Regions from separate parts of the Arthrobacter sp. MMS18-M83 genome, predicted to be linked through region 3. Evidence: riboswitches for the same ligand, from Rfam matches in the RefSeq annotation. Region 3 holds a riboswitch; each other region holds the start of a gene.

The links. A riboswitch is a leader RNA that binds a small molecule or an ion and turns the genes downstream of it on or off. The one in region 3 is predicted to bind cyclic di-AMP.
Region 1: linked by a shared signal. The riboswitch ahead of OW521_RS09350 (NlpC/P60 family protein) and the one ahead of OW521_RS10830 (hypothetical protein) in region 3 are both predicted to bind cyclic di-AMP.
Region 2: linked by a shared signal. The riboswitch ahead of OW521_RS12840 (hypothetical protein) and the one ahead of OW521_RS10830 (hypothetical protein) in region 3 are both predicted to bind cyclic di-AMP.

Annotation. Positions count from the first base shown of each region.
Region 1 is NZ_CP113343.1:1,998,930-2,001,173, reverse strand. It holds gene OW521_RS09355 (M23 family metallopeptidase) at 1-768, shown strand, start outside; cyclic di-AMP (ydaO/yuaA leader) riboswitch at 914-1,081, shown strand; gene OW521_RS09350 (NlpC/P60 family protein) at 1,087-1,842, shown strand; gene OW521_RS09345 (HNH endonuclease) at 2,179-2,244, shown strand, end outside.
Region 2 is NZ_CP113343.1:2,721,946-2,724,189, reverse strand. It holds gene OW521_RS12845 (flavin-containing monooxygenase) at 1-1,010, shown strand, start outside; cyclic di-AMP (ydaO/yuaA leader) riboswitch at 1,151-1,301, shown strand; gene OW521_RS12840 (hypothetical protein) at 1,304-2,244, shown strand, end outside.
Region 3 is NZ_CP113343.1:2,304,771-2,307,014, reverse strand. It holds gene OW521_RS10830 (hypothetical protein) at 1-725, opposite strand, end outside; cyclic di-AMP (ydaO/yuaA leader) riboswitch at 728-901, opposite strand; gene OW521_RS10825 (HAMP domain-containing sensor histidine kinase) at 1,066-2,244, opposite strand, start outside.

The DNA of each region.
Region 1 (2,244 bases), 310 kb from region 3:
CTGCGGACCATGCAAGTCATTGCGCACGATCGGCCCCGCGATCCGCATCGCGAAGTGCGCCGGCGCAAGGGCCCCTTGCGGCAAATGGCCGATTTCGCCGCCGCGAGCGGTGCGGGACAGAAGGCTGGCGTGGCCCTCGCCGCCACGGGCCTCATCCTGACGGTGGCCATGCCGGGTACTGGCGCATTGACGGCCGCTGCGGAATCGAACCAGGCTTCCACGGCTTCGGCAGGCACTCAGGCCGAGATTCCCGCTGCGGCCAATGCCACCATCGACTTCAGCCGAGCTGCCGTTTCCACTACGGCGGATCCTGATAGCAAACTTAAGCAGCTCCTGAGCGCGCAGTCCGTCGGCAGCATCAAGACGTCATCCTCGAAGGGCACGCTGGGGGCTCCGCTGGACACCCTCGCCACGGCTTCGCCGTTCGGCTACCGCGTGAACCCCATTACGGGAGGCCTTGGGGAGTTCCACCGTGGCCAGGACTTCGTGGCCCAGTGCGGCACGCAGGTACATGCGGCTGCAGCCGGCAAGGTCACGTTTGCGGGCTGGCACCCGTATGGCGGCGGAAACCGCATTGTGGTGGACCACGGCAACGGCCTGGAAACCACGTACAACCACTTATCCTCGTTCAACGTCCAGGTGGGCCAAACGGTCAACCGCGGCGACGTCATCGCTTTGAGCGGCACCACTGGCGCCTCCACCGGCTGCCACCTCCATTTTGAAGTCATGGTCAACGGCGACGTCGTTGATCCCTTGGGCTGGCTGTAGCCAATCCGATGGACGTCTCTCGAATGCTTGTCACGCTCCGTGACCTGAATGTGACATTCAGCCAAAACTCCTGTACCGTCTAACTCGCATCAACTTTTAGAGAGTTGATGCACTCGGGTGGATTGCCTAGCTCTGCCACTGCCCGAGGTTCCGTTCGCAAAACATCGTCTGGCAGAGGCGGGGGACCCACTTTTGGTCATCTTCACCGATGACCTTGGGGTTAAGTCGCAATTGTTTCCTACGGGAAGCATTGCGGCCGGATGACTCCCATCCGAATCCGACAGCTTACCTCGCGGGCATAGGGAGAGGCCTCTTAACGTGTCTTCACGCACTACTCTTGCGCGCCACCGCGCTGCGGTCACCAAGACCAACTCGCTTGCCGTCATCGCTAAGACCGTCGGCAGCAACGCCGGTGGTGTAGGCCGTCAGGCAGCAGTTATCGCCGCTGCGTCCGGTCTGGTTCTCACTAGCGGTATCGCGGCCAACGCTGCCGAAACCAACGTCCCCCGCGAGTCCACTGCGACCTCCACCCTGGAAGTTCAGTCCATCGCCCAAGCCAGTATTGCGGCCGACTCCTCCGTCGCCATCAAGTACGAACGTCCGGCTGTTTCCACTGAAGCTGCTCCGGTTGTAGAAGCGCCGGTTGCCGTCCAGGAAGCTGTTGCCGCTCCCAAGGCTGCAACAACGGGTGTCTCTACGCTTTCCGTTTCCGCCGCTGTATCCCCCGCCACAAAGGTTGCCAGCGGCAAGGGCGCAGCAATTGCCGCCGCAGCTTACGCGCAGCTTGGCGTTGCCCAGGACTGCACCGCCCTGGCTTCGAACTCCCTGGCCGCTGTTGGCATCAACTTCCACGGTTGGCCGGCAGACTACCTGTCCCTCGGCCGCACGGTCAGTGCTGCTGAAGCGCAGCCGGGTGACCTCGTTTACTACCAGAACGGCGGCATGGGCAAGGCCCACATCGCTGTTTACGTCGGTAACGGCATGGCCGTCCACGGCGGCTGGAACGGTGGCACCACTGCTTTGTACAGCGTGAACATCGGCTCCGGTCCAGTCTTCATCCGCGTTGGTGGCTAAATAGCTTCTGCTGAACAGTTTCACAGGAACATCCCCGCTGGTCCGCCCGCGGGGATGTTCTGTTTAACCAGCATGTGCCACATCTCGTGCCCACGGTCTGCTGCGGTCGATTCCGGGCGCGCGGCAGCGTCAACAGCCGCTGCTCCCGGACAATTGAAAGTTCCCGCCACATGTCCGGTACGTGAACTTTGCCCGACGCAGCGCCGGAACCCATCCACGGATTCGTTGATCTGGCCTCCGGGTGTTTACTCTTGTGATGTCGATCCACAGCCCGTACATGCAGAGGGCAGCCGGCCCTCGCGCCCCTGACGGGTGCGGCCGTGAAGAGGTACGTGCATGCGCACACTCGTTCTGAATGCTGGATATGAACCGCTGGCGGTAGTAACCTTCCGCCGGGCGCTG
Region 2 (2,244 bases), 420 kb from region 3:
GATTCCATCTGAAGAAACAAGGGCAAGACTTCCTCATCCTGGATTCACGTGCTCGCACAGGCGATGTGTGGCGGAACCGCTGGGATTCCTTGCGACTCTTCACCCCTGCGCAGCACGACTCGCTGCCCGGCCTGCCCTTCCCCGCCAACCGGGGCACCTTTCCCAGCAAAGACGCCATGGCCGAATACCTCGAGGCGTATGCCGGCAACTGGAACCTCCCGGTGCGTCATGGCGTCCAGGTCACCGGAATCGAGCGCGACGACGGCCGATACCGAGTCCAGTCAAGCTCCGGACCGATCCTGGCCAAGAACGTGGTTGTTGCAACGGGCCCGAATGCCCGCCCGAGGATTCCAGCCTTCGCGGAGGCCTTGGACCCAGGCATTCACCAACTGCACGGCGCGGAGTACGCCAACCCGGACTCAGTTCCGCCCGGAGATGTCCTGGTGGTCGGCTCCGGCACTTCCGGCGTCGAAATTGCCTTGGAGCTCGCATCCAGCCACCGCACCTACATCGCCGGAACTCCCCCGTTCCACGTTCCGGGTCCAGTGACGCGATACGCCGGGGGGCTTTGGTGGCTCTTCATCCACAATGTGATGAACCGATCCACTCCTATCGGCCGCAAGGTTGCGGTCGGCTTCACCAAGCACGGCGCGCCTCTGATCCGGGCCTCCACAAAAGAGCTCGACGCCGCGGCAGTCACCCGCCTGCCACGCCTGACGGGCACCCATGGGGGCCAACCGCTCCTGGACGATGGCCAAACACTCCCAGTCTCCACCGTGATCTGGGCGACCGGCTACCAACCGGACTTTGCCTGGATCCAAGGACTTCCGGCGGACGAGGACGGCTGGCCGCTTACCTGCCGGGGCGCCGTGGAACAACTGCCGGGGCTGTTCTTCGTGGGCATGCCGTTCCAATACGGGCTGACCTCGGGCCTTGTGGGTGGCGTCGGCCGGGACGCCGAACATGTCGCCGGACTCATCGCCGGGCAAACTGGAGCGCAGCGGAACTAGATCCGCGCGCGAAATCCCGCGGAATACCGGTCGCCCGGCCCGTTATCTAAATGTGACTTTTCTAGTCGGCTGTTGTAGCGTCGAGGGGCGACCCAATCCCCAGCTGGGCCGCTTCCGGGCTGACGCCGAGCTCTGCCGCAACCCGGATTCCGCTAGACGTGCGGCAGAGACGGGGGACCCAGAGTCTCCGGGCCTACTTCTCCACAGGCCCTTGGGGTGAAGCCGCCATGCGCGGCCGGACGGCCTCGTCCGAACCCGACAGCTAACCTCGAAGGCGTTGAGAGGCAATCACCATGTCCCCAACCATGGATCAGCCTCGCCGTGCCCAAGTGGCGCGCGAGCGCACCAAACCGACCGGACGCCGTCGGGCCCAAGACGGTGGACCGTTCATCCCTGAACCGGCTTCCGAAATTTCGACGCCGGCACCAACCACCCCGACGAACCCGACGACGGCGGCGCCCACCACGCGAGCGGCCGCCCGCGCGGCCGAGCGGAAACGGGCAGCCCAAGCCAGCGAGACCGCGAGCATTCCGGCGGTTCCACCCGCAGCGGTGGAACCAACTACCGCCCCCGAACCCGCCACCGCGGCTATTCCGATAGTGGCAACAAAGACGGCGGCACCCGCGGCTCCCGCTGAACCGGAACCCGCCACCGCAGTCATCTCGACCGTTGCACCCCCCGCCGAAACCCAGAAGGCACCCACAACCGCCCTTCCAACGGCAACTCGTGCAGGCTTCACTCCGGTGTCCTCTGCCGGATCGTCGTTCAGCCGGGAACCGCACGCCGTCCTCAAAAAGGCTGCGACCATCCGGACGATGAGCAACCGAATGGCAGTGGTGACAGGAGCCCTAGGCATCTTGTTGGCGGCGGCTTCCGTCAGCCAGGCTCTTGAGTTGCCCTTCTTCGGCCAGGAAACCCGCGCCCAGGACCAGAGCTCCACGCAGTCCGGCACTCCTTCCACGACGGCAAGCACTTCCCCCAGCACTGCAGCGCTACCTTCGGCAGCTACCCCGAGCGCCAAGGCCGGTCAGACTACTGCGGACCCAGCGCAAGGGCCGCAGCAAGGGCCCGCCGCCGTCAAGCCGTCGAGCGCGGGGGCACCATCAGTCTCCATTCGGGTTCCCTCCGTAGTCCCATCAGCGCTGCCCCCAAGCCTTACTCCGGTGCCAGCCGTTCCCACACCGGCGCAACCCGCTCCGGCTCCCAGCCCGGATCCCCCGGTCACGGTCACCCC
Region 3 (2,244 bases):
TACCAGTTGTGCGCCAAGTGGAAGGCCCAGGCCGCAGACGGGGATCCGTAGCGTTCCTTGATGTAGTTCAGGCCCCAGCGGATCTGGGTCTGGTAGTTGGTCTGCCAATCGGGGCCTTCGGAGGCCATCTTTTCGCCCGGCAGCGACTGCACAATGCCGTAAGCGCCGCTCGAGGCGTTGGTGGCAGTGGTCCGCCAATCGGATTCCTTGTTCCACAAGGTCAACAAGGAGGACATTTCGCCCTGGCCCCACCCGTAGGAGGAAAGCATGCTCGCGGCGTAAGCCTGGGCGCCGGCAGGGTCATTGACGGCGACCTGCACAGTCGGGGCTGCCGGAGCGGGCGGTGCCACGGGAGCGGCCGGTGCCGCAGCCTGGGGTGCGACGGCGGCAGGAGCGGGAGCGGGTGCCTGCGTCGGAGCGGTGCTCGGCTTGGCACTTTCGCTCGCGGACGGCGTGGCGGTGGCGGACGGCGTCGCGCTTTGCTCTGCAATGGCGCGCGATTCGGACGTCTGGCTCATGTCCTGGGCATTGATGGCTTGGTCGGCGGCCTGGGTGGCGGCGCCTGCCCCGAGGAACACAGCGACGACGCCGGCAACAACTGCCATTCGCTGGCTGGTGCCGAGGTTTGCGGCGGCTCGCCTCAGGGTGGAACGTGACTTGTTTTTCCGGGCAGTTTCGCCTCGGTGGCGCGCAACAGGGCGCGACTGATTCTTGGAATCAGACATGGTGATTGCCTCTCGACGCCTGCGGAGTTAGCTGTCGGATTCGGATGAGGTCATCCGGCCGTGGCCACTGAGAAATCGTGGCGGTACGGCTTCACCCCTAGGGCTGGCTCAACATGAGCGTTTGCCCGGAGACCTGGGTCCCCCGTCTCTGCCTGGAGTTTGGGCACCGGGGAGTGGCAGAGCTCGGCGCCTACCCGGCGGTGGCCGGAATGATCCCGCGCACCCATTCGACGGTACAGGAGGACTCCGGTTAAGTCACATTTAGGTAACGGAGATCACGGCGCCGGTGCGCCGACTTGCGCTAGCCGCCCTCCGGCGTCGTGGTCTTCTCGGCGGACCTTCAAACCGTGGCGGTCCTGAGCGCTGGAAGCCGCACGGCAAACTCCGTCCGGCCGGGACGCGAGGCCACCTCGACGGTACCTCCATGGGCCTGAACGATCGATTCCACAATCGACAGGCCGAGCCCGGACGTGCCCTCGGAACCGGAACGAGCGGCGTCGGCACGGGCAAAGCGCGAGAAGATCCTGCCTTGGAATTCAGGCGGAATGCCGGGCCCGTTGTCGGTCACGGTGACAACGGCGCTGCCATCGGCCGAGCGCATGACTCCCGTGACTACCGTGGTTCCCGCCTCAGTGTGCTTGCGGGCATTTGAGAGCAGATTGGCCAAGACCTGGTGGAGCTGCGTCGAGTCGCCGCGGACCGTGAGGGGCTCGTCCGGGAGCCTGAGCTGCCAGATGTGCTCGGGGGCCATGACTTTCTCGTCGCTCACGGTCTCGATCACCAACTGCGTGAGGTCCACATCGGTGAACTCGGGTGCCTTGCCTTCGTCCAGCCGCGCCAAGAGAAGGAGGTCCTCCACGAGGGTGGTCATCCGTTCGGACTGGCTTTGGACCCGTCCCAGCGACTTGCGGCCGTCCTCGGTGAACGTCTCCGTCATGCGCAACAGCTCGGTGTAGCCGCGGATCGCCGTCAGCGGAGTCCGCAGCTCGTGCGAGGCATCGGCCACGAACTGGCGCACCTTGGTTTCGCTTTGCTGGCGTGCCTCCAACGCGTTGGAGACGTTGTCCAGCATGAGGTTCAAAGCATGACCGACGCTGCCCACCTCTGTGCCGGGGTGGGCAGCCGACGCCGGGACGCGCACCGCGAGGGCCACCTCGCCGGCGTCGAGCGGAAGCTTCGACACTTTGGTGGCGACGTCGGAGAGTTGCTCCAGGGGACGCATGGTGCGGCGGATCAGCACGGTTCCCGCGAGTCCAATGAGCACCAGCCCGCCCAAGGACACCAGCACCATGGTCCACACGAGCGAGGCCTCGGTATCCTCTTTCGAGGCGAGCGGCAGGCCTGTGATGACAACATCGCCGTAAGGAGTTTCAGTGGCAACCAGCCGGTAACCGCCATTGGAAAGGGTCCGATCAACCGGGTGGCCATCGTGGGGAAGAGCCAACAGGATTCCGGCATCGTTGAGCGACAAAGGCGTACGGGTGGCATCGGAGGACAAGAACCCGGCGCTGCTCACCTG